4 regions of the Sinorhizobium sp. FG01 genome follow, and region 1 is predicted to be linked to each of the others. Evidence: predicted binding sites of a transcription regulator. Region 1 holds the regulator's gene; each other region holds the start of a gene.

What was found. The regulator HrcA, encoded in region 1, represses chaperone genes, less so after heat shock. The targets are predictions, from matches to a motif close to GTTAGCACTCNCNNNNNGNGAGTGCTAAC.
Region 2: the regulator HrcA is predicted to act here: its motif matches at 2,479-2,507, upstream of groES (co-chaperone GroES).
Region 3: the regulator HrcA is predicted to act here: its motif matches at 3,257-3,285, upstream of groES (co-chaperone GroES).
Region 4: the regulator HrcA is predicted to act here: its motif matches at 1,658-1,686, upstream of CO656_RS18685 (co-chaperone GroES).

What each region holds. Positions count from the first base shown of each region.
Region 1 is NZ_NWTB01000005.1:228,818-236,122, forward strand. It holds gene CO656_RS09270 (nuclear transport factor 2 family protein) at 1-79, shown strand, start outside; gene hemW (radical SAM family heme chaperone HemW) at 210-1,391, opposite strand; gene rdgB (RdgB/HAM1 family non-canonical purine NTP pyrophosphatase) at 1,403-2,047, opposite strand; gene CO656_RS09285 (VOC family protein) at 2,083-2,499, opposite strand; gene rph (ribonuclease PH) at 2,552-3,271, opposite strand; gene hrcA (heat-inducible transcriptional repressor HrcA) at 3,428-4,498, shown strand; gene grpE (nucleotide exchange factor GrpE) at 4,658-5,284, shown strand; gene CO656_RS09305 (hypothetical protein) at 5,297-5,653, shown strand; gene CO656_RS09310 (D-arabinono-1,4-lactone oxidase) at 5,778-7,013, opposite strand; gene CO656_RS09315 (SDR family NAD(P)-dependent oxidoreductase) at 7,024-7,305, opposite strand, start outside.
Region 2 is NZ_NWTB01000008.1:254,902-262,206, reverse strand. It holds gene groL (chaperonin GroEL) at 413-2,050, opposite strand; gene groES (co-chaperone GroES) at 2,125-2,421, opposite strand; gene CO656_RS15635 (sulfurtransferase/chromate resistance protein) at 2,687-3,514, shown strand; gene chrA (chromate efflux transporter) at 3,511-4,869, shown strand; gene CO656_RS15625 (TIGR01459 family HAD-type hydrolase) at 4,988-5,836, shown strand; gene CO656_RS15620 (bifunctional riboflavin kinase/FAD synthetase) at 5,850-6,833, shown strand; gene ileS (isoleucine--tRNA ligase) at 7,105-7,305, shown strand, end outside.
Region 3 is NZ_NWTB01000021.1:3,718-11,022, forward strand. It holds gene CO656_RS25810 (class I SAM-dependent methyltransferase) at 151-858, opposite strand; gene groL (chaperonin GroEL) at 1,148-2,776, opposite strand; gene groES (co-chaperone GroES) at 2,815-3,129, opposite strand; gene nodD2 (transcriptional regulator NodD2) at 3,527-4,483, opposite strand; gene CO656_RS25830 (LLM class flavin-dependent oxidoreductase) at 4,781-5,824, opposite strand; gene CO656_RS25835 (SDR family oxidoreductase) at 5,990-7,305, opposite strand, start outside.
Region 4 is NZ_NWTB01000010.1:228,783-236,087, reverse strand. It holds gene CO656_RS30845 (NADH dehydrogenase ubiquinone Fe-S protein 4) at 13-237, opposite strand; gene CO656_RS18695 (Hsp20/alpha crystallin family protein) at 431-940, opposite strand; gene CO656_RS18690 (Hsp20 family protein) at 1,036-1,497, opposite strand; gene CO656_RS18685 (co-chaperone GroES) at 1,834-2,148, shown strand; gene groL (chaperonin GroEL) at 2,178-3,806, shown strand; partial or broken gene CO656_RS18675 (PDZ domain-containing protein) at 3,951-4,738, shown strand; gene CO656_RS18670 (hypothetical protein) at 4,818-5,174, shown strand; gene CO656_RS30840 (ABC transporter permease) at 5,258-5,716, shown strand; gene CO656_RS31255 (ABC transporter permease subunit) at 5,635-5,871, shown strand; gene CO656_RS30835 (hypothetical protein) at 5,920-6,117, shown strand; tRNA gene CO656_RS18660 (tRNA-Val) at 6,211-6,285, opposite strand; gene cpdR1 (response regulator CpdR1) at 6,588-6,950, opposite strand; gene CO656_RS18650 (N-formylglutamate amidohydrolase) at 7,141-7,305, shown strand, end outside.

The sequences.
Region 1 (7,305 bases):
CTGGGGCGACTATTACGGTCAGCTGCGCGATCCCTTTGGAGTCACCTGGGGAATAGTCGCGCCGGTGAAGAAGAGCTGACGAGCCTCATCCGCCTGCCGGCTCCCCGCAGGCGGGGCGAAGGGCTATGCCGCGTCGCCATCAGTCCCCTCTCCCCGCCTGCGCCGCATGCGAGGAGAGGGGCAATCCGCGCTCCGCTTCCTCCCAGCCGTCAGCAGGCGAGGTCGGCGACCACCGCATCGAGGATCAGCATGCCGGCCGGCGTGCAGCGCAGGCGTGAATTGCCGAGCCGCTCGACGAAGCCGTGATCGATCAGGAACTGTTCGCGCTCCGGATCCGGATCCCGGCCGGAGAGGCTCTGCCAGCGGGCAAGATCGACGCCTTCCCGAAGCCTCAAGCCCATCAGCAGCAATTCGTCGGCCTGGGCTTCCAGGTCGAGCGGCTCCTGTTCGGTGATGCCTTCGCCGCGTTCTTCGACGAGGCGCAGCCACGCCTCCGGGTTCCGTTCCGTTGCGGTCGCGATCTTGCTGCCGCCAACCGTAAGCCGCCCGTGGGCGCCGGGTCCGATCCCCGCATAGTCGCCATAGCGCCAATAGGTGAGGTTGTGCCGGCTTTCCGCCCCCGGCCGGGCATGGTTGGAGACCTCGTAGGCCGGCATGCCGATCGCCGCCGTGATCTCCTGGGTCGCCTCGTAAAGCACCGCCGATTGTTCGCCATCCGGAACGATCAGCTTGCCGGCCTTGTGCAGCCCGAAGAAGGGCGTGCCTTCTTCGATGGTGAGCTGGTAGAGCGACAGATGATCGACGGCGTAGGAAACCGCCTCCTTCAGCTCGCGCTCCCATTCGTCGACTGTCTGGTCCGGCCGCGCATAGATCAGGTCGAAGGACATGCGCGGGAAGATTTCGCGCGCCAGCCGCACCGCTTTCAACGCATCCTCGACATCATGCAGCCGGCCTAGGAATTTCAGGTCGCGGTCGTTCAGCGCCTGGACGCCGAGGGAGACACGGTTGACGCCGGCAGAACGATAGCCGTGGAAACGTGTCGCCTCGACGCTCGAGGGGTTGGCCTCCATGGTGATCTCTATGCCATCCGGCACATGCCAGTGCTTCGCTGTGCCGTCGAGGATCGCGGCGACGGTCGCCGGGTCCATCAGCGACGGCGTGCCGCCGCCCATGAAAATGCTGGTCAGCGTTCTCGGGCCTGACAGCGCCCGCATCGCCGCCATCTCCTGGAGAAAGGCGGCGACGAAGCGCGGCTGGTCCACCGGCTGGTGGCGGACATGGCTGTTGAAGTCGCAATAGGGGCATTTGGCGGCACAGAACGGCCAGTGTACATAGACGCCGAAGCCCGGGTCCATGCCGTCACCGATTGCCGAAAGCGGGGCCGTCTGGATCATTCTCGTTCTCAGGCGCCGAGGCAGGTCTCGGCAAACAGCTTGAAGGCGCGGGCGCGATGCGAGAGCGCGTCCGCGTCGCCCGGCTTCCAGCCGTGCTTCTCTTCGGCGCTCATTTCTCCGAACGTGGTGGCGTAGCCCTTGGGCTGGAAGACCGGATCGTAGCCGAAGCCGCTCGTGCCGCGCGGCGGCCAGACGACGTAGCCTTCGACTTCGCCGCGAAAGAGCTCGACATGCCCGTCCGGCCAAGCAAGGCAGAGCACCGAGACGAAGCGGGCGGTACGCTCGCCCGGCTCCGTCGCACCTTTCTCCCTGAGCTCTTTTTCGACCTTTTCCATGGCCATCGCGAAGTCGCGGCTGCCGTCGTCGCGTTCCGCCCAATTGGCGGTGTAGACGCCGGGAGCGCCGCCGAGCGCATCGATGGCAAGGCCCGAATCGTCCGAAAGTGCCGGCAGGCCGGAGGCTTTGGCAGAGGCGAGCGCCTTGATCGTCGCGTTCTCCTCGAAGGTCGTGCCGGTCTCGTCCGGCTCGATGAAATTGAGATCGGCGGCCGATCTTGCCTCGAAGCCGAGCGGTCCGATCAGGTCACGGATTTCGCGGATCTTGCCGGCATTGTGGCTTGCCACCACGAGTGTCTTGTCAACCAGTTTGCGCATTCGAGTTTCGTTCCGTCCAAACGTTCAAAGCGTCATCAATCGATGGCCCAGAGGCCGGGTTCCGCGCATTCAAGGCTGTTTCCGGCCGGATCGCGGAAGTAGAAGGAGCGGGTGCCGTTCGGCCAGCGGACATCCGCCTCGACTGCAACTCCCGCCGCCTCCAGCTTCGCCTTCCAGGCATCGAGCGCCTGCGCCGCGACACGGAAGCACATGTGCCCGTTGCCTTGCGTGCCATGCGGCGGCACCGGCAGCGCGCCGGCCGCGGGTGGCTTCACCGTTTCCGCCGGATTGAAGATCAACAGCACGCCGTCGCCGCAACGGAAGAAGACGTGGCGGTTGCCGGCCCGCGTGATTCGCGTCAGTCCGAGCACGTTGCCGTAGAATGCCTCGGCCGCATCCAGATCGTGCGCATAGAGTGCGGTTTCGAGGATGCCTTCAAGAGCCGGAGCCAATGCCAATCCTCTCTTCTGTCAGCCAAAGCGGGCGCGCGCGCCCCGCCTACCGCTAGCCGGCGATCGCCTGCTTCTGCAGCGCCACGAGCTCGGCGATGCCGTCCTTGGCGAGTTGCATCAGGCTTGCGAACTCTTCCTCGCTGAAGGGTTTTCCTTCCGCCGTTCCCTGGATCTCGACGAGACCGCCGCTGCCCGTCATGACGAAATTGGCGTCGGTTTCAGCGGCCGAGTCTTCCAGATAGTCGAGATCGACCACCGCCTGGTTGGCGAAGATGCCGCAGGAAATGGCGGCGACATGGTCCTTGAGCACCCTCTCGACCTTGATCATGTTGCGCGCTTCCATCCATTTCAGGCAGTCGTGCAGGGCAATCCAGGCGCCGGTGATCGAGGCGGTTCGGGTGCCGCCATCCGCCTGGAGCACGTCGCAGTCGATCGAAATCTGCCGCTCGCCGAGCGCCGGCAGATCGACGACGGCCCGGAGCGAACGGCCGATCAGCCGCTGGATCTCCTGTGTGCGGCCGCTCTGTCTGCCGGCGGCGGCCTCGCGTTTCATCCGCTCGCCGGTCGCCCGCGGCAGCATCCCGTATTCCGCCGTGATCCAGCCCTTGCCGCCGTTGCGCAGCCAGGCGGGGACCTTCTCTTCGAGACTCGCGGTACAGAGCACGTGCGTGTCGCCGAAGCGCACCAGACAGGACCCTTCCGCATGCTTGGAGAAATTGCGCTCGAAGGAAACCTTGCGCATTTGGTCGGTTTTTCTGCCGGATGGCCGCATCTTCAACTCCTGTGTTCTCAGCAGCCTTCTAGATCATGGCGCCCCCAAAGGGAACCGCCTGATATCGGGCCGGGACGGTGATTTTTCCCTTTTGCCATTGCCCCGGCGGATCACTATATTCTTCGGCGACACGAACGGTTGTTTGCATGGAGTGACATGGTACTGCGCAACCCTCAAAAGCAGGGGATCGCATCGACGCTGGACGAGCGCTCCGGCGAGATCTTCCGCCGCATCGTGGAAACCTATCTGGAAAGCGGCGAGCCGCTCGGTTCACGCAATCTCTCCCGCCTCCTGCCGATGTCGCTGTCGCCCGCCTCGGTGCGCAACGTGATGAGCGATCTCGAGGATCTAGGGCTCATTTATTCGCCGCATGTCAGTGCGGGCCGCTTGCCGACCCAGACAGGCCTGCGCTTCTTCGTCGATGCTTTCATGCAGGTCGGCAAGCTTTCCACCGAGGAGCGGACCTCGATCGAGCGGCAGGTGCGGCGGGACCAACCGGTCGAAAGTCTTCTCACTGAGGCAAGCCAGATGCTTTCCGGCATGTCCCGCGGCGCCGGCCTCGTCATCACCACCAAAAGCGATCCGGTGCTGAAACACGTCGAATTCATCCGGCTCGCGCCAACCAAGGCGCTTGCGGTCCTCGTCGGCGATCACGACCAGGTGGAGAACCGCATCATCGAGCTGCCGGCTGGCGTCACCAGCGCGCAGCTCACCGAGGCGGCGAACTTCGTCAATGCCCATCTTGCCGGGCAGACCATTCCGGAACTGCGCGCCCAGCTCGAAAAGGTCAAGAAGACCGTGCGCGGCGAACTCGACGCGCTGTCGCAGGACCTGGTCGAGCGCGGCCTTGCGATCTGGTCGGGCAGCGAGGGCGACGAGAAGCCGGCGCGCCTGATCGTGCGCGGACGTGCCAACCTGCTCGAGGGCCTGGAAGGAAGCGAGGACATCGAGCGGCTGCGCATGCTGTTCGACGATCTCGAAAAGAAGGACAGCCTGATCGAGCTTCTCAATCTTGCCGAAAGCGGTCCGGGCGTGCGCATCTTCATCGGCTCGGAAAACAAGCTGTTTTCGCTCTCCGGATCGTCGCTGATCGTCGCACCCTATCGCGACAGCGACGACCGGATCGTCGGCGCCGTCGGCGTCATCGGCCCGACGCGGCTCAATTACTCCCGGATCGTGCCCATGGTCGATTACACCGCCCAGCTCATGTCGCGACTGTCGCGCTGAGCGAATCCTTTTGGACGAATAGACCGATTGGACCCTTGATTTTTCGGGCTCAAACCTCGATATCGGCTTCAAATCCAGGCAACAGAACGTTCAAGCAAAGCGACTTCCGCTGGTTTGATGATGCCGAACACGCCAAAGACAAGACATTCGGAGACCGTCATGACCGACGAAACGAACAAGAACGGAGCTGAGGCCGCAGCGCCGGAAGAGGTTGCAAAGGCCGCCGCGCCGGACGCGGTGGAGAAGCCGGAGGCCGAGACTTCTGCCGCTGCGCCGGACCCGCTGGAGCTCGCCAAGGCCGAAAGTGCGGAGCTGCGCGATAAATATCTTCGCCTCGCCGCCGAGATGGACAATCTGCGCCGGCGCACCGAGCGCGAGGTGAAGGACGCCAAGTCTTATTCCGTCGCCGGCTTTGCGCGCGACATGCTGGCCGTCTCCGACAATCTGCGCCGCGCGCTGGAAGCCATTCCGGCCGAAGCAAGGGAATCCGCCGATGCCGGCCTCGCCGCGCTGATCGAAGGCGTCGAGATGACCGAGCGCTCCATGCTGGCGGCGCTCGAGCGCCACGGCGTCAAGCAGCTGGACCCGACCGGCCAGAAATTCGATCCGAACTTCCACCAGGCGATGTTCGAGGTTCCGAACGCCGAGGTTCCGAACAACACGGTCGTCCAGGTGGTCCAGGCCGGCTACACGATCGGCGAGCGCGTGTTGCGCCCGGCCATGGTCGGCGTCGCCAAGGGTGGCCCGAAGGTCGCCGCCGCGGAAAGCGAGACGCCTGCCGCCTGAGGGCGGAGGAGGTTGGACCTGACCGACGCAGTCGAAAATGCGCAGAAAGAAATCTGCGCGAAATACGGCACGGCTTACTACCTTTCACCACCAGGGATGAAGGTAGGGATCGCTCTGAACGGCTGGGATGGTAAAACGCCCATAAATGGCTTGCGTCATCCGCCCGAAGGCGACACCACCGGCTGGTATATATGGGCCGGTGAAATGCTATCTGCGGACACGGATTTCTTTAAACCACTGCATGTGCGGCATTTGGCTGGTTGGTATCCTGAGATTCAGAAGTATCTTGCTTTGCCGCCCGGATGGCGATTTCTGATTAGCGGGAATTATGAGGATGTTTGGTACGACGGGTCGTTATTGAGCGTCTGATATTTTGGTGTGCTGCTTGCCCGGGCTCAGTGCCGCAGCTATTCCTCCGACCCGCGTTTGGAGCGACCGCGTAAGGTGAAGCGGCGTTTGACGTTGCTTGCTTGCAAACGACCTCGCAGGGGTCCTACCCAAAAAGCTGCCGGAGATGGTCGTTCAGGAAGCGGCCCTCCGGATCGACCTTCGCCCGTAGCGCCCGGAAATCGCCGGAGCGCGGATAGAGCGCCGTCACGTCTTCGGCGCCCAAGAAGTGCAGCTTGCCCCAATGCGGGCGCGAGCCATATTGGCGCAGGATTGTGTCGACGTCCTTCAGATAGTCCCAATAGTCGGTGCCCGGTTCGCCGGAGACCGAAAGCGTGATCGAATCCTGCTCGAAGAATGGGCTGATCCAGCCGGAATCGCCAGCGGTGAAGCGGTATTCGATCGGGTAGATGCAGGTCGGGTGCTTCTCGAGCATCAGCTGGCGCACAGCGCGGACGGCCTCCTTGCCGTGTGCGACGGGCACCGCATATTCGAGTTCGTGGAAGTTCGGGACATATTCGATCGGGTAGATTTCCGAGGAATAGGCGATCCGCTCGAAGGCCCCGTCCATCGGCGGGCGCTCGGTGATGTCGATCACCTTCATTTCGCAGACATCGGCGGTCTTTTCCGTCGTCGATACGGATGATGTATCCGGCAGACAGTAGCAATGGCGGCTTTCCGGAACCGGGCACCAGAAGAAGCCGAAATGGCGATGCTTCGCGGCGAGCTCGTCATGCTGCTCCATGCATTCGTCGAAGTCGCAGCGCCACAGCTTTTCATGAAGGTTGTAGCTGTCCATCACCTGAAGGGTAATTTCCGAGATGACGCCGAGCATGCCGACGGAGACGCGGGAGGCCTCCAGGAGATCCGGCGTCGTCTCGTCGACGACGAGGATCGAGCCGTCCGGCTGCACCAGGCGCATGCCGACGATCTGCGACGCCATGTTGCCGAGCGCCGCGCCGGTGCCGTGCGTGCCGGTGGTGAGCGCGCCGGCGAGCGCCTGGCTGTCGATGTCACCCTGGTTGATGAGCGACAGGCCGTTCGGTTTCAGCGCCTTGCCGAGCTGGTTGATCGTCGTTCCGGCGCTGACCGATATCCGTTTGCGTGCTTGGTCGATTTGGGTGACGCCCTGCATGCCGGACAGCGTCAGATGCAGGCCGCTCGTCAGCGCGACCGGTGTGAAGGAATGGCCGGAGCCGGCGCAGCGAACGTTGAGACCGGCGGACGTCGCTTCCCGCACCATCTCGGCAAGTTCCGCTTCGCTCTCCGGCACGCCCCTGTGACGGACGATGCAGGACTGATTTCCGACCCAGTTGCGCCAATGACCACCCGCTTGCAGCATGCTTGTCTCCTCAGACGGCCGTGAAACAATTGTCGACGAAGAGATGCGTGCCGTTGACGAAGCTCGCCTCGTCGCTCGCCAGGAACAGCGCGGCATTGGCGACCTCCATCGGATCGCACATCCTCCCCTGCTGGGCGGCGATTGCCGCTTCGGACACATCGACGCCGTGTTTGGTGAGGCCGGCGAGCTCGCGCTTGCCGTGATCGGTGGCGATGAAGCCCGGGCAGACGGCGTTGCAGCGAATGCCGCGGTCGCGAAACTCGACGGCGATCGCCCGGGCGAACATGTGGCA
Region 2 (7,305 bases), on a different contig from region 1:
TTCTGCCCTGCCGGGCATCTCCCCCACAAGGAGGGAGATTGGCTGGAAAACGCCGTTCTGCCCCACGCCCAGCGTGCCTATGCCGAAATAAAGGGACCTGCAAAGTCCATGTAAGGATATTTGATGGCGGGACATTGCCACTTGCCGATCTCCACCCTTGTGGGGGAGATGCCCGGCAGGGCAGAGGGGGTGCCTCCGACCGTAGCAACGATTCCACAAGAGGCGCGGCGCTGGCATGAAGTCGTCGGCTTGCCGCCGAGTGTGAACGCCCGGTGGTGCCCGGCGGCGCTTGCCCAGCGAGGCGAATGGCATGAAGGAATCCTCGCCGACGAAATCCTGAAAAGCAAAAAGGGCGGCTCGAGAGCCGCCCTTCCGATCCGGATGGATCACCTGCGCTAAGGCTTTCGCCTTATCACATCATGTCCATGCCGCCCATTCCGCCCATGCCGCCCGGCATGGCCGGAGCGTCCTTCTTCGGCAGCTCGGCGATCATGGCTTCGGTGGTGACGAGCAGGCCCGCAACCGAGGCTGCGTCCTGGAGAGCGGTGCGGACGACCTTGACCGGGTCGATGATGCCCATGGCGATCATGTCGCCATACTCGCCGGTCTGAGCGTTGTAGCCGAAGTCGTCGGTGTTCTTCTCGAGGATCTTGCCGACAACGATCGAGGCTTCATCGCCAGCGTTCTCCGCGATCTGGCGGGCCGGAGCCTGCAGAGCGCGACGAACGATGTTGATACCGGCGTCCTGATCGTCGTTTTCACCCTTGACGGTGATCTTGACGGAAGAGCGCAGCAGGGCAACACCGCCACCCGGTACGATGCCTTCCTGAACGGCAGCGCGCGTCGCGTTGAGGGCGTCGTCGATGCGGTCCTTCTTTTCCTTCACTTCGACTTCCGTCGCACCGCCGACGCGAATAACGGCAACGCCGCCAGCGAGCTTGGCAAGGCGCTCCTGCAGCTTCTCACGGTCGTAGTCGGAAGTGGTTTCTTCGATCTGGGCCTTGATCTGGGCAACGCGGCCTTCGATGTCGACCTTCTGGCCGGCGCCGTCGACGATCGTCGTGTTTTCCTTGGAGATCGAGACCTTCTTCGCACGGCCGAGCATGTCGAGCGTGACGTTTTCGAGCTTGATGCCAAGGTCTTCGGAGATCACCGTGCCGCCCGTCAGGATGGCGATGTCTTCGAGCATGGCCTTGCGGCGGTCGCCGAAGCCCGGAGCCTTGACGGCAGCGATCTTCAGGCCGCCACGCAGCTTGTTGACGACGAGCGTTGCAAGAGCTTCGCCTTCGACGTCTTCAGCGATGATGAGGAGCGGCTTGCCGGTCTGAACGACGGCTTCGAGAACCGGGAGCATCGCCTGAAGATTGGAGAGCTTCTTCTCGTGCAGGAGAATGAAAGCGTCTTCGAGGTCTGCGACCATCTTTTCCGGGTTGGTGACGAAGTAGGGCGACAGGTAGCCGCGGTCGAACTGCATGCCTTCGACGACCTCGAGTTCGGTCTCGGCGGTCTTGGCCTCTTCAACCGTGATGACGCCTTCGTTGCCGACCTTCTGCATCGCTTCAGCGATGTCGAGGCCGATCTGCTTTTCGCCGTTTGCCGAGATCGTGCCGACCTGGGCGACTTCTGCCGAGGTGTTGATCTTCTTGGCTTTGGCGAGCAGGTCCTTGACGACTTCGGTGACGGCGAGGTCGATGCCGCGCTTCAGGTCCATCGGGTTCATGCCGGCAGCAACGGCCTTGGCGCCTTCGCGAACGATCGCCTGGGCGAGAACGGTTGCGGTCGTGGTGCCGTCACCGGCGATGTCGTTGGTCTTCGAAGCGACTTCGCGGACCATCTGGGCGCCCATGTTCTCGAACTTGTCTTCGAGTTCGATTTCCTTGGCGACCGAAACGCCATCCTTGGTGATGCGCGGAGCGCCGAAGGACTTGTCGATAACGACGTTGCGGCCCTTCGGGCCGAGCGTCACCTTGACCGCATCGGCGAGGATGTCGACGCCGCGCAGCATCTTTTCGCGCGCGGTACGGCCGAACTTGACTTCTTTAGCTGCCATTTTTGAAAGCTCCTGGTTTCGAAGTTCCGGGACGCACCCGGTTTCAAATTACGGAAGTTGGGGTTGCGGGCCGATCAGCCGATGATGCCCATGATGTCGGCTTCCTTCATGATCAGAAGGTCTTCGCCGTTGATCTTGACTTCGGTGCCGGACCACTTGCCGAACAGGACGCGGTCACCAGCCTTGACGTCGAGCGGAACAACCTTGCCGCTTTCGTCACGGGCACCCGAACCGACAGCCACGATTTCGCCTTCTTGCGGCTTTTCCTTCGCGGTGTCCGGAATGATGATGCCGCCCTTGGTCTTTTCCTCAGACTCGACGCGGCGGACGACAACGCGGTCGTGCAGCGGACGGAAGTTGGTGCTTGCCATTGTCTAATCCCTCGATCAAATGACATTGCGGATCGTTCATCGATCCGGTGGATGGGTGTTAGCACTCCTGCTTAAAGAGTGCTAGCGCCGCCGAGATAAGGCTGGCTACCGAACGAGTCAAGGATCGGCTTCGAGATTTTTTTGCCGGCCGCGAGCGTTGACATGAAATGCCGTTTTTTGTTTGATGGATCTATGGGGTAAGCGAATGCCCCACGAGGCGTCATGCTGGAATTTCGCGTCCAACAGCTATCAAGGACGTCGTATCATGGCCTCGTTCAACTCCATCTCTCCTGAAAAACTTGCCCGGCTGGTCGGCACGCCGAAAGCTCCCGTCCTCATCGATGTTCGCGATGAGGACGATTTCACCGCCGATCCCCATCTCGTACCGTCCTCGTTCCACCGGACGCACGCCGATGCGCCCAAATGGGCGGACGAATACAAAGGACAGTGGGTCGTCGCGCTCTGCAAGCACGGCGGCAAGCTCAGCGAAGGCGTTGCCGCATGGCTTCGGCACGCCGGCGCGTCTGCGGAAATATTGGAAGGCGGTCTCGAAGCGTGGCGCGAGGCGGGTCTGCCTCTCGTCCCGGTGGCGAGCCTGCCGAATGCCGACCCTTCGGGCGGCTCGGTGTGGGTGACGCGATCCCGGCCGAAGATCGACCGCATCGCCTGCCCGTGGCTGATCCGCCGCTTCGTCGATCCGCGTGCCAGGTTCCTCTACGTCTCGCCGGCCGAGGTCGAGGCGGTCGGCGAACGCTTCGACGCAACGCCGTTCGACATCGAAGGCGTGTTCTGGAGCCACCGCGGCGACGATTGCACCTTCGACACGATGGTCAAGGAATTCCGCCTTTCCTTTCCCGCGCTCGAGCACGTCGCCCGGATCGTCCGCGGTGCCGACACGGACAGGCACGAGCTGGAACCGCAAGCGGCCGGTCTTCTCGCCGTATCGCTTGGCCTATCCCGAATGTATGCCGGCGACCTCGAACAGCTCGAGGCGGGGATGACTCTCTATGACGCGCTCTACCGCTGGGCGCGCGATGCGAGAGAGGAGAAGCACGATTGGGTATCGCACGGCGGCAAGGGGAAGCGGACGTGAACGACCAGGTATCGGCGGGCCTTCCGCCCGCCCATCCGACCTTTGCCGAAGCCGCGAAGGTCTGGGCAAGGATCGGCCTGTTGAGCTTCGGCGGGCCGGCCGGACAGATTGCGCTCATGCACCGGGAACTCGTCGAGGAGCGCCGCTGGATCTCGGAAAGCCGCTTCCTGCACGCGCTTAACTATTGCATGCTGCTGCCCGGCCCAGAGGCGCAACAACTCGCCACCTATATCGGCTGGCTCCTACACGGCACGCGCGGCGGGGTGGTGGCGGGCACGCTCTTCGTGATGCCGGGCTTTTTTGTCATCCTGGGCCTCTCGTCCGCCTATGCCCTGTTCCAGGAGACCAATTGGCTTGCGAGCCTCTTCTTCGGCCTTAAGGCCGCGGTGCTGGCGATCGTCATCGAGGCGCTGATCCGGCTTTCCCGCCGGGCGCTGAAAACCGGCTTCGATCGATGGCTCGCCATCCTGGCGTTCCTGGCGCTCTTCGTTTTCGCCGTGCCCTTTCCGCTGGTGGTCCTCGCGGCCGGCATCGCGGGCTATGTCGCTGCCCGCCATGCGCCGGCGCGGCGAGCGGCCGCGCATCAAGCGAAGGCTCCCGATCTTCCCTCCGTTATCGGCGCCGATTACCCCCACGGAAAGCCAAGCTGGGGGAGGGCGGCGGCAGTCATTGCCGTATGGGGCGCCCTCTGGCTGGCGCCCTTCCTCCTGATCGCGGCCATCGTCGGCGGACCGAATGTCTACACAGACATCGGCCTCTTCTTTTCGCAGATGGCGGTCGTCACTTTCGGCGGCGCCTATGCCGTTCTTGCCTATGTCGCACAGCAGGCGGTCGAGACCTATCACTGGCTGCGCCCCGGGGAGATGGTCGATGGCCTGGCGCTGGCGGAGACGACGCCGGGGCCGCTGGTGCTTGTGCTCGCCTTCGTCGGCTTCATGGGGGCGTACCGTGCGCCGATCGGTGTCGATGCGCTGACGTCGGGCGTGCTTGGCGCGACGCTTGCGACTTGGGTGACCTTCGTTCCGTGCTTTCTCTGGATCTTTCTCGGCGCGCCCTATGTCGAGCGGCTGCGCGCCAATGCGGCGCTCTCCGGTGCCCTGTCGGCGATCTCGGCGGCGGTCGCCGGCGTTATCCTCAACCTCGCCGTCTGGTTCGGCCTTCATGTCCTCTTTGGTCGCGTCGAGCGATTGGAGAGCGGCCCGCTCTCGCTTCCCTATCCGGATCCGGCGACGCTTCACCCTGCTGCTCTTTTCTTGACCGTCATTGCGGCCGTTTCGCTTTTCTGGTGGAAGCGCGGCATTTTCCAGACGCTCGCGATCTGTGCGGTGGCCGGCTGGTTGCTGATGCTTGTCTGATTGGCGGCATTTGTCGCCGCCTATCTTGGGAACTGCGGCGTTTTTCTGTAGGCGAGGCTTGTATTCTTGGTCCTTCCTTGCGATGTCAGCCGGGAAGCCGAGTTTGCAGGAAGCCAGGATGGCCGTCAGGATCAACAGTTTTCGGGAAATCGCCAGCCGATACGACGTGGTGCTTTGCGATGTCTGGGGCGTGCTTCACAACGGCGTTCAGGCCTTCGCCTCCGCCTGCGAGGCGCTTGCCGAGGCACGCGCTCAAGGGGTGACGGTCGTCCTCATCACCAATTCGCCGCGGCCGCATCCGAGTGTCAAGGTGCAGATCCGCGGCCTCGGCGTTCCCGATGAAGCCTATGACCGGATCGTCACCTCTGGCGACGTCACGCGGGCATTGATCGCCTCGGCCGAGAAGCGGATTTTCTTCATCGGCGCCGATCGCGATCTGCCCTTGCTCGAAGGATTGGGCACCGAGATCGTTTCGGCGGAAGAGGCCGAGACGATCGTCTGCGCTGGCTTCTACGACGACGAGACCGAAACCCCCGAACACTACCGCGCCACGCTGAGCGGGCTTGCCAAACGGAAAATCCCGTTCATCTGTGCCAATCCCGATCTCGTCGTGGAACGCGGCCATCGGCTGATCCCCTGTGCGGGCGCAATCGCCAAGCTCTACGAGGAACTCGGCGGCGAGGCGCGCATTGCCGGCAAGCCCTACAAGGCGATCTACCGTGCCGCGCTGTCCGAAGCGAAGGTGGTGAGAGGTGCCTTCGATCTCGCGCGGGTCATCGCCGTGGGCGACGGCATGCCGACCGACGTGAAGGGGGCGCAGGACGCCGGTTTCGATTTGCTCTATATCAGCGCCGGCATCCACGCGTTGGAATACATGCACGAAAGCCGCACCGACGAGGCGAAGCTTGCCGCCTTCCTGAAAAAGGAAGGGGCGACGCCGAAGTGCTGGATGCCCCGGCTCGCCTGACAGGGAGACGGCAATGACGGTTTTTCATCGCAACGAGACCCGTGATCCGCTTCCCGAGCGCCTCCACGGCGGCGTGATCGCGATCGGCAATTTCGACGGCGTCCACCGGGGTCATCAGTCGGTGCTGAACCGCGCGCTCGACGAGGCAAAGGGCAGGGGCGTTCCCGGCCTTGTGCTGACCTTCGAACCGCATCCGCGCACCGTCTTCCGGCCCGACCAGCCCGTCTTCCGCCTGACGCCTGCGCCGCTGAAGGCTCGCATCCTCGAGGGGATGGGTTTCGGCGCGGTGATCGAATATCCCTTCGACCGGACCTTCTCCGAGCTTTCGGCGTCCGATTTTATCCATCGCATTCTCCGCGAATGGCTGCACGCATCGCACGTCGTCACCGGTTTCGATTTTCATTTCGGCAAGGGACGCGAGGGCGGCCCGGCCTTCCTGATGGCGGCGGGCGCCCAGGAAGGCTTCGGCGTGACGCTGGTCGATGCCTTCCGCGACGAGAACGCCGCGGTCATTTCCTCGAGCTTCATCCGTTCCTTGCTTGCCGAAGGCGACGTCGCGCATGCCGCCGGCCTGCTCGGCTACCGCTACACGGTCGAAGCGGAGGTGATCGGCGGCAAGAAGCTCGGGCGCACGCTCGGCTATCCGACCGCCAACATGCGCCTGCCGGCCGAAGTCGAACTCAGGAGCGGCATTTATGCGGTGCGGTTCCGCCGCTGGGATGGTTCGCTTTACGACGGGGTTGCAAGCTTCGGCCGCCGCCCGACCGTCGACAGCGACGGTGAAGCGCTGCTGGAGACCTTCGTGTTCGACTTCTCCGGCGACCTTTACGGCGAGGTCTGCGCCGTCTCCTTTTTCGGCCACCTTCGCGACGAAGTGAAGTTCGACGGGCTCGAGCCCCTGATGGTGCGGATGAGGGAGGACGAGAAGGAGGCGCGCGCCCTTCTTTCCGGCGTGCGGCCCTTGAGCGACATCGACCGCCATATCAATTTCGTCTGAAGCGGCGGGTGCACCGGGCCTAAAGAATCGCGCCCTGCTGCGCTCGCGGACCTTTTCAAAAGGGCGAAAACGCCTTAAACAACCGGCCATTATGATTAGGCATCGTCGATTGACCATCGATCAGCGAATTATTGGCCCGGCTTTCCGCGCGCGCTAGAGCGTGCCGGGAGGTCCGGGATTTCGGCGTTTCACGCCCTTCCAGTCATCTTCGAGAGACCGAACCCTTCCGCCTGCGTGACAATCCGCGCGGAAAAGACGAATGCAAAAGACCATGACAGAGACCGCTGAAAAGATCGACTACTCCTCGACGCTCTACCTGCCGCAGACCGAATTTCCGATGCGCGCCGGCCTCCCGCAGAAGGAGCCGGAATTCGTTGCCCGCTGGCAGAAGATGGAGCTCTACAAGAAGCTTCGCGCCTCCGCTGCCGGCCGCGACAAGTTCGTGCTGCATGACGGCCCGCCCTATGCGAAC
Region 3 (7,305 bases), on a different contig from region 1:
GGTAGGTCACTTGCGCAAACCGCAACTTCGCAGAAGCGCCGCTGGAGTCAATATCCGATTGTAGACAGAGATCGGTCCTTTTATTGAGCGTCGCGTCATGGATCCGGATCTTTGCGTCACCGTAATTCCGAGGCGATGGGCGAAATGTGGCTAGTGCAGTCCACGTGAGGGCCGGAAACCATATGCTGTCGCGCTCCTGCGAATTGAGAACAGCCTGTAAGCTAAGTCGATGTTGGGGCCCGGCCCCCACTTCACAATCACCGATCTGAGATCATTCGCAGCCACTATTCGCTCAAGAAGGTCATCGCGGGCATTGATGCCGAATCCTAAAAGGATTTTGCCTCCTTCTGCAAGAAATGCTTGAGCCTCCGACAGAAATCTCTCGAGCTGGCCGTAGCCGGGATCAAATGCTCCACGCTCAATGTCATCGACAAATTCGAATTGTGCTGGAACGAAATTCCAGGGGTAGTTCCAAAAAATAATGTCGAACTTCCTTCCAGGAGGAATATTACTGAAGATGTCACTTTCGATGACGTCGACATTTTCAATCCCGTTTCTTGCGGCATTCTCCAAGGTGTTCGCGACAGCCAGCTGATTGATATCGCAGGCTAGCAACGACAGCGCTCCGGTCTTTGCCAAGAGGAGACCTGGTAGACCGAAACCGCAGCCGATTTCCAAGATCCGCTTTCGAGCGAATGGAGGGAAGTTCTCGCTAAACCAACGCCAACTTTGGAAATCTTCGGGAGGAAAAACGCCTTCTCGCACGATCAGATCCAGCCCGAACTCCCGTATCTGCCGCGGAAAAGTTCTCTGTTGGCTAGACCTGAGTGTTGCCCTGATTTCGTCGAGTTCGCTCAAATGTTCCCTCCGAGATGGGGACGCGCTAGAGATGCCGGCCGCTCAACTGTTTTATGCTCACGGGGCTCAGGCCTTGAGGCAAAATATGCGGGTCATGCAGCCGAATGTTTGCGGCACGTCGACTTCCACAGACAAGCCGGCGTTGAATGTTGCCCCCGCGCGACAAGTGCAGCGGCTTTATTCAGCCCCGTCGAGTGTCGCTGGAAATACCAACGACCCCGGCGGGGCCGAACAACCTTATTTGAAGCTCTCGGCTAGCCGAAGATGCGGAACGCGGCTGCAGGCGGGACTAGAAGTCCATTCCACCGCCGGGCGGCATTGCCGGCGGAGCTTCCTTCTTCGGCTTCTCGGCGATCATCGCTTCGGTGGTGACGAGCAGGCCGGCAATCGAGGCCGCATCCTGCAGCGCGGTGCGGACGACCTTGGCAGGATCGATCACGCCCATCGAGAAGAGATCGCCGAATTCCCCCGTCTGGGCATTCCAGCCATGGGAGAATTCCGCCTTCTCGCGCAGCTTGCCGACGATGATCGAGCCTTCCGCACCAGCGTTTTCCGCGATCTGGCGCGCCGGAGCTTCGATGGCGCGGCGAACGATCTCGACGCCGACCCTCTGGTCGTCATTGACGGTCTGCACGCCATCGAGAGCCTTGACTGCACGCAGAAGCGCCACGCCGCCACCCGGCAGGATGCCTTCCTCGACCGCCGCTCGGGTTGCATGCAGCGCATCGTCAACGCGGTCCTTGCGTTCCTTTACTTCGACTTCCGTCGAGCCGCCGACGCGGATGACCGCGACGCCACCGGCGAGCTTGGCGAGGCGCTCCTGCAACTTCTCGCGATCATAGTCGGACGTCGTCTCTTCAATTTGCGCCTTGATCTGCGCGACGCGGCCGTCGATGTCGGCTTTGGTGCCGGCGCCGTCGATGATCGTGGTGTTCTCCTTCTCGATCGAGACCTTCTTGGCGCGGCCGAGCATGTCGAGCGTGACGTTCTCCAGCTTGATCCCAAGGTCTTCGGAGATCACGGTGCCTGCCGTGAGGATTGCAATATCCTCGAGCATGACCTTGCGCCGGTCGCCGAAGCCAGGGGCCTTGACGGCCGCGACCTTCAGTCCGCCGCGCAGCTTGTTGACGACGAGGGTGGCAAGCGCCTCGCCTTCGACATCCTCGGCGATGATGAGGAGCGGCTTGCCCGATTGTACGGCAGCTTCGAGAACAGGCAGCATCGCCTGCAGGTTGGAGAGCTTCTTTTCGTGGATCAAGATGTAGGGTTCCTCGAACTCTACCCGCATCTTATCCTGGTTGGTTATGAAATAGGGTGAGATGTAACCCCGGTCGAACTGCATTCCCTCGACCACCTCAAGTTCCGTCTCCGCGGTCTTGGCTTCCTCGACGGTGATCACGCCGTCATTGCCGACCTTCTCCATTGCTTCGGCGAGGTAACGGCCGATGCCCGCATCACCGTTTGCCGAGATGGTGCCGACCTGGGCGATTTCCTCATTCTTCGAAACTTCCCGCGCTTTGGCTTTCAGCTCGGCAACGAGCGTGTCGACGGCGAGGTCGATGCCTCGTTTCAAGTCCATCGGGTTCATGCCGGAAGCAACGGCCTTTGCGCCCTCCCTGACGATCGCCTGCGCGAGCACCGTCGCGGTCGTGGTGCCGTCGCCGGCGATGTCACTCGTTTTCGAGGCCACCTCGCGCAGCATCTGCGCACCCATGTTCTCGAACTTGTCCTCAAGCTCGATCTCCTTCGCCACGGTAACGCCATCCTTGGTGATGCGCGGGGCGCCGAACGATTTGTCGATGACGACATTGCGGCCTTTTGGCCCCAGCGTCACCTTTACTGCGTTGGCAAGCGTATCGACGCCGCGCAACATGCGATCTCGGGCATCGGAATGGAATTTTACGTCTTTTGCACCCATGGTTCACTCCTTCGCTGAATTCTGGTCAGTGGCAGCTCTCAGGCGGCCTTTTTATCCGCGCCCAAATCTTCGATGATGCCGAGCACGTCGGCTTCCTTGAGGATCAGCAGGTCCTCGCCGTCGATCTTGATCTCCGTGCCCGACCATTTGCCGAAGAGCACGCGATCTCCGACCTTGACGTCCAACGCGACGAGTTGACCTTGCTCATTGCGAGCACCCGGGCCGACGGCGATCACCTCGCCTTCCTGTGGTTTCTCCTTGGCTGTATCGGGGATGATGATGCCGGCTTTGGTTTTCTCTTCGGACGAGACGCGGCGGACAAGAATGCGATCGTGAAGCGGTTGGAACTTCATGCCTTCCTCCTGGATAAAATCAATCGACGATGCTCTTCGCCGGACGAATGCACTGCGGACGGGCAAGGCCGCTCCGGCTACTGGCAGCGGTTGATTCTGGTTCAGTTGAAAACTGAATTCAAGAGTTTTTAGCACTCTTTGGTCGAGAGTGCTAAAGTGACGCAGCCAACCGATGGAGCTTGGCTCACACGGACATCGAGAGGCCATACGAGCCCTGGTCGATTGAGAAGCGGCTTAACCTACCAGTTGGCTCGCCCGGCACTTGGGCAGAAGGCCGCCTTGCGTCGAGGAAACAATGTCGAGGATTTCAAAAGAGGCGGCGGCAACACCGTCTTCATGGAAGGCGGGCGATGAGGAGGCGCAGTTGTCGGGAGCAGCGCCTCATCGCGCGGCGGATTTAGCGAATGACGCGACTAAAGCACGGATCCAGAGGTTCCTGGGCACGCGGCGAGACCATACGCGACGCCTCCTCTACGAGCATCTCACGCAGCCAACGACTTGCCGGATCACTATCGTGTGGGGCGGGCCATTGGATTGCTTCGATAAACGGGGGAAGTGGCAGCGGAACCTCGACGATCTGCAGGGGTATTGTTTTTGCGAAAAGCTGCGCCAACCGTAAGGGCATGGTTCCTATCCGCTCAGTGCCCAACAGCATGGGCGGGATCATGCTGAAACCCTGCACTGCGACCTCGACACGTTTCTTGAAACCATGCTCGAGCAAATACCGTTCCTCGAACGAGGGCAACCGCGTATTTCCGAACTTCACCGCAACGTGGCCCATAGACATGTACCTCTCGAATGTGAGCGGCTCCGACAGCTGCTTGTTGGAGCGGCAACCGACGCACACAAATTTATCCTCGAACAGTGCTGAGTGAGGATGCTGCGACATGAACGCTTCCGGCATGATCAGAAAATCGATTTCGCCTCGCCGCAGTAGCTCCTCGAAGTCGTCCGCAACCGGCAGACAATCGAAGCTGACGCCGGGAGCTTCCCGCGCCGCACGCTCCACCACCTTTTCGAAAAGCACGAGCGTGACGTAATCGGAGAGCACGATTTTAAAGCGGCGATCTGAGTGGGCCGGTTTAAACGGCTCCCAGGAAACAATGGAGTGCTGGATCTGCAGCAGAGCCTCGCGCACCGCGGGGGCGAGCCCTTCCGCACGCGGCGTCGGGATAAATTCGCGCCCCGCCATTGCAAACAGCTCATCACGAAAATAGCTGCGCAGCCGGGCAACGGCCGCGCTCATCGCCGGCTGACTGAGATTGATGCGGCGCGCCGCCGCCGTGAGGTTGCGCTCGGTCATCAAAGCATCGAGCGCGACGAGGAGATTTAGATCAAGGCCCTTGAACCGCATGCTTCATCTATCCATAACGTGGATGGTTGCCATCCCAAATTGCCAGCATTCTTTATTAGTAATACAAATTGTTCGAAATCAAGGCAGCCGCCGCCACATTCATGCAGGGTAACCCGAGCTGGTCGGATAACCCTTCGGTCGCCTTCGCTGCCGTCTAGCCGCGCGCACGACAAAGCCGTCCAAGTCCACAGGGGAGACAGACAGAACATTCGCTGGAAGTTGCTTTTGAATTATGCCTGCTACGCCCTTTATCACCACTTACGTTGAGCTGGGCCGCATGGAGTCTCGGCCGAGCCGTTAGGGCGTGACCGCGTTGATCGCAGGGATGATCTTGTCTCCCCAAAGTTCAATTTGCCTCAGCATCGTCTTGTGGTCGAAATCGCCCAATTGCGTCTGAACGGCAATCTGAGTGGGTTTCAGCACACTAATTTCTTCAAGCAGGCGATCGATCACCCGATTCACATTACCGATCGGCAGGTTCTCGCGCATGCTCTCGAACGAGAGGTCCTGTTTCGTCGGGACTTCCTCAAGTAGATAACCGTCCTGGCTCTGCTGGCGGCGCTGTTGCAACGCTTCAGATAGCCGGCGCTGAAAGCGGGCGTTGTCGAGATAGCTGTTGATCTCCGCCTCGTGGTCACTGGCATAGCAGCAGCGCAGCAGTGATATCTTGGCTTTCGTGACATTTTTCCTCTCGCAGGTCGCTGCCTCCTCGATGCTATCACGCAGCGTTCGCAAGGCGTCCAACCCGTTGTGAAATGCCGTGACGAACAGATTGTGGCCCTCACGATAGGCCCGCCTCATACTGCGCGCCGATCCGGCCGCGATCCAGATCGGCGGAGTCGGCTTTTGGATGGTCCGCAGCGAAACCGCCGTCGGAGGTATCTTCTGATAATGGCCGTCGTGTTCGAAAACCTTCTGGTTGAGCCCCTTCAGAAGGATAGCCAGGTACTCGGAAAAGACGGTAGCCGCCTCATCGATATCGACACCGAAGCGCTCGAACTCGAACTGCTGGTACCCGGAGCCGACGCCAAGCTCGAGGCGACCATCCGACACGATGTCGGCGAACCCGATCTCGGCAAGCAGTCGCTGCGGCTGATAGAGCGGCAGTACGCAGACTCCGGTACCGAGACGAAGCGTGCTCGTCAGGCCGGCACAATGCGCCACTATCATCAAGGGAGAGGGAACAAGACTGTAATTATTGAAGTGGTGCTCGGCAAACCATGCCGTGTTGAAGCCAGCCTGCTCCGAAAGCACTGCCTGTTCGATCGAGTTGCGGATGACCGTGTCGGGCGATTGATGATAGCCGCGCTGGGCGGCAAGGAGAAATGTCGCGAATTCCATAGCAATCCTTCGGTGATGGGAGGTTCTCGATTCGGCTGATCGACAGCTTCGCGACTTCATGGCCGCAGGGGGACGTTTGCGGTATTCGACGGTTGGCGATTCACTCGCCATTCGACGGCCGTGCCCCACGAAAGCCAATTGTTGCAATGAGCCGCCGCTCGTCGACTACGGCATAATCGGCAACCATTTGGCGGCCGCCACCGGGTATTCCTGGTCGAGTCCACTTTCGAATCCAGCATCACCTAAGGACGTGCAGCCGCCGTCCACGCATAGGGTCGACCCGTTGACATATGAGGCCTCAGGCGAAGCCAGGAAGAACGCTGCTTCAGCGACGTCTTCCGGTTCTCCCGTCCTGATCGGGATGCGCCGGCTGGCCGCTTCCGGGGCGACGCTGCCGACCTTTGCCAACCCGGAGCCGCCAGAAGGGCGTATGTAACCAGGAGCGATGCTTGCCGTCCTAATACCGACTGGCCCAAGTTCTGCCGCCAGACACCGTGTCAGGATCTCTGTCCCCGACATGGAGGCTTCATAGGCGTGACGCTGTGCGAGGGGCAGAAAGTCAACCATCGATCCAACGTTGAGGATCACGCTTCCGGGGCGCATCATCTTGATCGCCTCACGCGCGCAGGTGAAGACGCCGGTGAGATTGACATCCAGGACACGCTGGACCTGTACTGTTGTTTTTTGGCTCCCCGCAACAGAAAGCTCGGCCCCAGCGGTAGCGTTAACGAGGAGATCTAGCCTGCCGAAGCGCGCTCGCAACTCCTCGAACAGCGCCACCACGTCGCTCTCGACGGCAATGTCCACGGATTTCGCCATGTGCTTGCCACCTAGAAAGCCCGCAAGCTTTGCCGCCGCAGCGCCTTCTCTATCGGCAATTACGACGGTATCGCCGTTTGCGGCAAAGCGGCGAACGACGGCCGCGCCTATGCCGTTCGCTCCGCCCGTGACAAGCACGATTCGCTCGCCGCTGTACTCGGCCGGACGGGAGCGTTCGGCTTCTGGTGTCCCATACACCGGCGGGTGCGCGTCGCCCGGCTGGTTGAAAGACATCCAACCACCATCAACCGTCAGAACCGACCCGTTGATGCAGGCCGCCTGTGGGCTAGCCAGAAAACGCACAACCCAGGCGATCTCGTCGGGACGCGCCATGCGCCCCATCGGCACGCGTCGGCGAATAGCCGCGAGATCCGTCTCGCCGACGCGTTCCAGTTGCTCGACCATCGGCGTGCGCACATAGCCCGGCGCTACTGCCGTCACGCGGATTTCGCGCGGCGCCAACTCGCATGCCAAACTTCTCGTGATCGAGATCAGGCCTGCCTTCGAGGCGGCGTAGGCGTTACGCCTGGGATTGCCCAGCAAGCCGGCCAGCAACGCCACATTGACGATGACACCGCCGCGCTGCATCCGCCGCGCCGCTTCACGCGCCATGACGTATGGGCCGATCAGATTTACGGCCAACGCGCTACGAAAGGCATCGA
Region 4 (7,305 bases), on a different contig from region 1:
GCTCCCCTCAAACTAGCGGCTCCTGTCGTCCACGACGATGTAGTTAAGTTTCTGTCTTTCCGCATAGGCAATGGCGGCCTCGCGGGATGGGAAGTTCGACCTGAGACAGCGTGTCACTCCTCCGGTATAGCCGATGAGATAGTCGATGACCGGCGGGTCTTTCCGTTCGAACACCAGCAGCCAAGGTCGCCTTGAGAGGCGCGCTGACGTCATCACGGAACGTGACGGACGAAAGATGCGTGCTACCGGGTCACTGTTTGGTTTTAGCCGGTCCTCAGCCGCCGGATGCTGGCTGTCGCCGATCTGCTCCGCGAATTTCCGATCATCGCTACGAGAGCTTTTCCTGTCGAGGAACGGCGTCCCGTCATGAGATAGGTTGTCGTCACCAGAATAGCCGGCCGGGCAATCGACCCGGCCGGCGGCGACGGTACTATTTGGCTTTATCGATGCTGATCCGCTTGACGTTGGCTCGCGCCTTCACGGTCTTAGGCAGTGTCACCGAGAGCAGGCCGTTCCTGAACGTTGCGGCGACCTTATTCTCATCGACCTGGCCACCAAGAGCCAGCCGCCGTTCGAAGCGCCCGTAGTAGCGCTCTGTGAACCGGCGGCCATTGTCCTCCGTTTCCGATTTCTTCTCGCCGCGAAGCGTTAGCACACCATCGTCCAGCAGCACCTCGACATCGTCTGGATCAATCCCCGGCACCTCCGCTGTCACGCGGATCTCGTTGTCGTTCTCCTCGATCTCCACTGTCGGCCACGAGCCATTGAAGGACGTCGCAGCACCGAACAACGAGGGCTGGCCAAAACCGCGGAAGACGTCGTCAAACAGCCGGTTTACATTGCGGTGCAGCGAAAGGAACGGATCTAGGTCATCGCCGCGAAAGGCGCTTGGAACCTGGCTGCTGCTACGATTCCAGGGGATCAGGTCACGTACATTCATGGCTTCATCCTTTCTTCGGTTTCGTTCACTCCTTTTTTGCGCTCTCTCCCGGCCCTCGCCTTCGAAAACAGCCGAGGCTTGAGCGGCGCGCCGGTTTAGGCTGCCTTGTCGCCTTCGATCTGCTTCGAAGCGGGCTTGGTCACTTCGGTTTGGATGGTGATCCGATGTGGCTTCATCTCCTCAGGGATCTCCCTCCTGAGATTAATGACAAGCAACCCGTTTTCGAGCTTTGCGCCCTCGACAAAGACATGATCGGCGAGTTCGAATTTACGCGCGAACGGCCGTACGGCGAGCCCCTGATGGAGGTACTGTGCCTCCTCATCCTTGGACTTGGCGCCGTTGACCATGAGCATGTTCGCCTCATGGGTGATCGTTAGGTCGTCTTCGGCAAATCCCGCTACCGCGATTTCGATTCGGTAGGAATCTTCGCCAAGTTTCACGATGTTGTAGGGCGGCCAGTTTTCAGCGTTCAGACTGGCGTTTTCCAGCAGATCGAACATGCGATCGAAGCCGATGCTCGACCTGTAGAAGGGGGTAAAGTCGAGGCTTGTTCTCATAGCTACATCCTCCGTAGAGCAACATAGATACGAGGAAGCGCCAAGAAGCTCGGCGCTCCCTGACCTGGCCGACCCCAATGGGGCGTCGGCAGAAATGAGTTGGGGATCCCACCGCGTTACGTCAAGGGGGTGGCGGGAAATGAAGCTATAAATTCATGGGATTAGCACTCACATGGATCGAGTGCTAAAAAATTGCGCCGCCCTCTTGAAACTCGAAAAATCAGAAACCAGATCGATTGGCGCGATGCCAAAACATCGTGCGTCCCGCGTCGGATTCGAGCCGGATGCGGCGCGGAGGAGCTTCTAAGAAATCTGTTTGTCCACGAGGTGAGCGACATGACGTTCCGTCCCCTGCATGATCGCATCCTGGTCCGCCGCATTGTAGCCGAGGAAAAGACGGCCGGCGGCATCATCATCCCCGATACGGCGAAGGAAAAGCCGCAGGAAGGCGAGGTCATCGCCGTCGGCCCGGGCGCACGCGATGACAGCGGCAAGCTCGTCGAGCTCGACGTCAAAGCCGGCGATCGCATCCTGTTCGGTAAATGGTCCGGTACAGAAATCAAGCTCAATGGTGAGGAGCTTCTGATCATGAAGGAATCCGACGTCATGGGCGTGATCGAGAACGAAGCCTCGGCGAAGAAGGCCGCCTGAGAGCCGGGCCAATTGGAGGAGTAGAAAAAATGGCTGCCAAGGAAGTGAGATTCCATACGGAAGCCCGCGAGAAGATGCTTCGCGGCGTCGACATTCTCGCCAATGCGGTGAAGGTGACGTTGGGCCCGAAGGGTCGCAATGTGGTGCTCGACAAATCGTTCGGCGCTCCACGGATCACCAAGGACGGCGTCACCGTCGCCAAGGAGATCGAGCTTGAGGACAAGTTCGAGAACATGGGCGCCCAGATGGTGCGCGAAGTGGCATCAAAGACCAGTGACATCGCCGGCGACGGCACCACCACGGCAACGGTTCTCGCCCAGGCGATCGTCAAGGAGGGAGCGAAAGCCGTGGCCTCGGGAATGAACCCGATGGACCTCAAGCGTGGCGTCGACAAGGCGGTGGAGGCTGTGGTCGAGGAGCTGCGCAGCAATGCCCGCAAAGTCACCAGAAACGATGAGATCGCCCAGGTCGGCACCATCTCGGCCAATGGCGACACGGAGATTGGCCGCTTCCTCGCAGAAGCGATGGAAAAGGTCGGCAACGAAGGAGCGATCACGGTCGAAGAAGCCAAGACCGCGGTCACGGAGCTCGAAGTCGTGGAGGGCATGCAGTTCGACCGCGGTTACCTCTCGCCCTATTTCGTGACCAATCCCGAAAAGATGCGCGTCGAGCTGGAGGAGCCCTATGTGCTCATCCACGAGAAGAAGCTGTCCAATCTGCAGGCGCTGCTTCCGGTTCTCGAATCTGTCGTTCAATCCGGCAAACCGCTGCTGATTATCGCCGAGGACGTCGAGGGTGAAGCGCTCGCCACGCTCGTCGTCAACAAGCTGCGTGGCGGCCTGAAGGTCGCTGCAGTGAAAGCGCCTGGTTTTGGCGACCGCCGCAAGGCCATGCTCGAGGACATCGCCATTCTGACCGGCGGTACTGCGATCTCCGAGGATCTCGGCATCAAGCTCGAGAACGTCACGCTCGAAATGCTCGGCCGCGCCAAGAAGGTGGTTGTCGAGAAGGAAAGCACGACCATCGTCGACGGCGCTGGTTCGAAGACGGAGATCCAGGGTCGCGTCGCCCAGATCAAGGCGCAGATCGAGGAGACCACCTCGGACTATGATCGCGAGAAGCTGCAGGAGCGTCTCGCCAAGCTCGCCGGCGGTGTTGCCGTGATCCGCGTGGGGGGCTCGACCGAGGTCGAAGTCAAGGAACGCAAGGACCGCGTCGATGACGCAATGCATGCAACGCGGGCGGCTGTCGAGGAGGGCGTGCTGCCCGGCGGTGGCGTCGCTTTGCTGCGAGCCGTCAAGGCCCTGGACGGCGTTCAGACCGAGAACGCCGATCAGAGGCATGGCATCGAGATCGTGCGCCGTGCGATCGAAGCGCCGGTGCGCCAGATCGCCGAGAACGCGGGTGCCGAAGGCTCGATCATCGTCGGCAAGCTGCGCGAGAAATCCGAATTTGGCTATGGCTGGAACGCCCAGACCAACGAGTTCGGTGACCTTTACGAGCAAGGTGTGATCGATCCGGTCAAAGTCGTTCGAACCGCGCTGCAGGACGCCGCTTCTGTCGCCGGGCTGCTGATTACCACCGAGGCAATGGTCGCCGAGAAGCCGAAGAAGGAGGCGCCGGTTCCGCCGATGCCGCCTGGAGGTATGGACTTCTGACGGAAACGATGGGTTCGCGCCTCAGGGGCGCGGACCCATCGAACCATGGCTTGCCCCTCGATGGGTGAAGCGTTCGAACATCGGTTTGCAGCAGGGCGGCAGGAGCCCGAGATCGGCTCCAAGGAGGCCGGACCCGAGGCCCGTGTCAGCGCTCTTGGGCGTGGCGGCATCAATGTCGAGGGTTATGAGGATTTCATCCAGACCGACGCCTCGATTAATCCCGACAATTCGGGAGGGGCACTGGTGACTGCCGATGGTCGGCTGGTCGGCGTCAGCACCGCCATCATCGCGCCGGCCGGCGGCAACGTCGGCATCGGCTTTGCGGTTCCGATCGCGATGGCCTCCGCCGTGATGCAGCAACTGATCGAGCATGGCGAAGTGCGGCGCGGCCGGATCGGCGTTTCCATTCAGGACCTCACGCCGGACCTAGCCGAGGCGCTCAGCATAGAGGAGACTTCCGGCGCCGTTGTCGGAAGCATTGAGCAGAATTCGCCGGCAGCGAGTGCCGGTCTGGCGATGTCATCATCGCCGTCAACAATCGCAAAATCACCGGCTCGACAGATCTCCGCAATGGGATCGGTTTGGCTCAGGTCGGATCACAGGTCGAGATCGAATATCTGCGCGATCGGGCTCGCAAAAAGGTGACAATGCGCATTGAGCCGGCCGAGGCAAATGCTGAGGCCGATGCAACGCCCGCTCCCCTGCAGGGCGCGCAGTTCGAGGATGCGGCTGGTAATGTGGTTGTCTCCAGCATTGAAGGAGGAAGCGCAGCGGCGCGATCGGGTTTGCGCGCCGGCGACGTGATCATTGCCGTTAATCGAAAGCCCGTCGCCACCGTGGCGGAGCTCGCCGCGGCGTTGAAGGACGCCGGCGGCGCGATTGCGCTCGATCTGTTTCGCGGTGGCTCAAAACTGTTCCTGGTGATCGGTTAAGCGGCCGCCGCGCGCGTGAATGTCGAACGTTGAAGGGGAACGAGATGAGGAGCGCTGAGCCGCGACGGCATGACAGCACATGCTCAACGTGGTGCAAACGGTCTGCGATCGCATTGCGTTGTTCAGCAACGGCCGGATTGGATTCCTCGGCACCATCGAAGAGCTTGCCGACAAGATCGGGGGAGGCGCTTTCCTCATCGATGTCGAGGCCGATGGTGTCGACCTTACCGAACTGGGCACGTCGGCCGAGGGCGTGACGTCGATCGCACCCGGTCGCCACGGCCATTGGCTGGTCGAAAGCGACCGCGATGTTCGCCCGGAGCTCGCCCGCCTCGTCGTCGATGCTGGTGGTTCCCTGAAGAATTTGGACCTGCGTCGGGCGCGGCTTGACCAGGCCTACAATCGGTATGTCCGGGAGGTTGTCCATGACGCGTGAAGGCTCACCCTTCAAGGTAGCGGCAACGATTGCCTTCAAGGAAGCGGCCGATCATATGACCAGCCGCGCGGATGCATCTGATCATGCTGCTCGTGCTGCTGACCGCGATCGGCGCCGTCTATGGTGCGATTGGGCGCATCACCGCAACCACAGCCGAGGATCCTTTCCTGTTCCTGAAGCTGTTGACGGAGGCGTGCGAGCCGCTTCCATCCTTCGCCGCCTTGCTTGGCTTTCTGTTGCCGCTGGTGGCGATCGCGCTGGGTTTCGACGCAGTCAACGGCGAATACGCCTGGCGGACAATAAGCCGGCTCCTGGCGCAGCCGATCTACCGCGATGCGGTTTTGTTCGGAAAGTTCCTCGGTGGCTTGCTTGTTATCGCAATCGCGCTGCTGAGGCTCTGGCTGCTCATGACAGGCCTCGGCATCCTGTTCCTCGGTCTGCCCCGTCGGCCGCCGACATCGTGCGGGGTGCCGCCTATCTCGCCGCGACGCTTGCCTACGCCGGTGTCTGGCTGGCGCTGGCGATCGCCTTCTCGACCTTGATCCGCTCGCCGGCGACCTCGGCGTTGGCCGCCCTGTCGGTCTGGCTGGTGCTTGCGGTGTTCTGGGACATGATCGCGCCGCTGTTTGCAGGCGCGCTGGCTCCCATCGATCCGCTCGAGCCGATGACGGTGGTGACACAGCTCGAAACGCAGTAGGCCATCAGCAGGTCCTCGCCTCAGACGCTTTACGGGGAAATCACCGGAATGCTGTTGAACCCCGCGGCGCGCTCGGTCGGTCCCTTGTTCTTCGATCAAGTCCAAGGCGCGATTGCCAGCGCACCGCTACCGACCGTGCAAAGCCTGCTGGTCGTATGGCCGCAGCTCTCGGGACTAGTCGCTGCGATGGTCCTGCTCTTCACTTTGGCCTACGTCGTCTTCCAGCGTCAGGAGGTCAGGGCATGATGGCTGCTCGGCGCGAAGCCGCCCGCACCTTGGCGCCATTAGCCACCAGAAACGACAAAGGGCTCAGCGGGACCGCTAAGCCCTTGAAAAGGATGGTGGGCGTGACAAGGATCGAACTTGTGACCCCTACGATGTCAACGTAGTGCTCTCCCGCTGAGCTACACGCCCATCCGATGCGGCGCATAGACCATAAAACCGGCGTGCGCGTCAATAGGCTTTTCGAAGGTTTTTTGACAGAAAGTTCGAAGGTGCCGGTGGGGCGGGACTTCGATGGGCGCGCGTTCGGCCTTTAGCCCGCTGCGGGCGCATCGGGCAGCTAAATGATTGAAATAACAGAGGTTGCTGCCGGAGGAACGGGCAGCGTGACGCGCGGCTTGCGAATTCTGGCGGGGCAAAGCGCAAGCGGAAGCCGATCAAGCAGATCGGCTTGGCCAGCCGTTTTGACAGATAGGGAAACCGCTTGGGGGGTCTCAGGCAGCCAGCATCTTGTTGACCTCGTCGACGAGGTCGCGAAGGTGGAAGGGCTTCGAAAGGACCTTGGCGTCCTTCGGGGCCTTCGAGTCGGGATTGAGCGCGACGGCGGCAAAGCCGGTGATGAACATGACCTTCAGGTCCGGGTCGAGCTCGGTCGCCCGGCGGGCGAGCTCGATGCCGTCCATCTCGGGCATAACGATATCGGTCAGCAGCAGCGAAAAGGGCTCTTCGCGCAGCCGGTCATAGGCGCTGGCGCCGTTGTCGTAGGACAGGACCTTGTAGCCGGCCTTTTCCAACGCCTTCACGAGGAAGCGGCGCATGTCGTTGTCGTCTTCGGCAAGGAGGATTTTCGCAGTCATGAATTCGGCCGTGGCTACTTCTTTTCGATGCTTGTGGGATGCGGCAGCCTAGCAAACCGCAACAGCGTAAATATCCGGTGAACGGCAGGGGTCAACCCCCGGAACCGACGGGAGGCCACTATGGACACAGAGGCGGCCAACTGGCAACATGATCAAAACAGCAAGATCCGCATATGGTAAAAGGGTTCAGATGGGGGAAGTGGCCGAGTGGGACGTGTTCGAGGTCTTGGAACCCGCGAGCCAGCGGATCCCCCTCGTGTTCAACTCACCGCATAGCGGGCGCTACTATCCCCAATCCTTTCTCGATCAGTCGCGGCTCGATGCGCATTCGATTCGGCGGTCCGAGGATCACTTC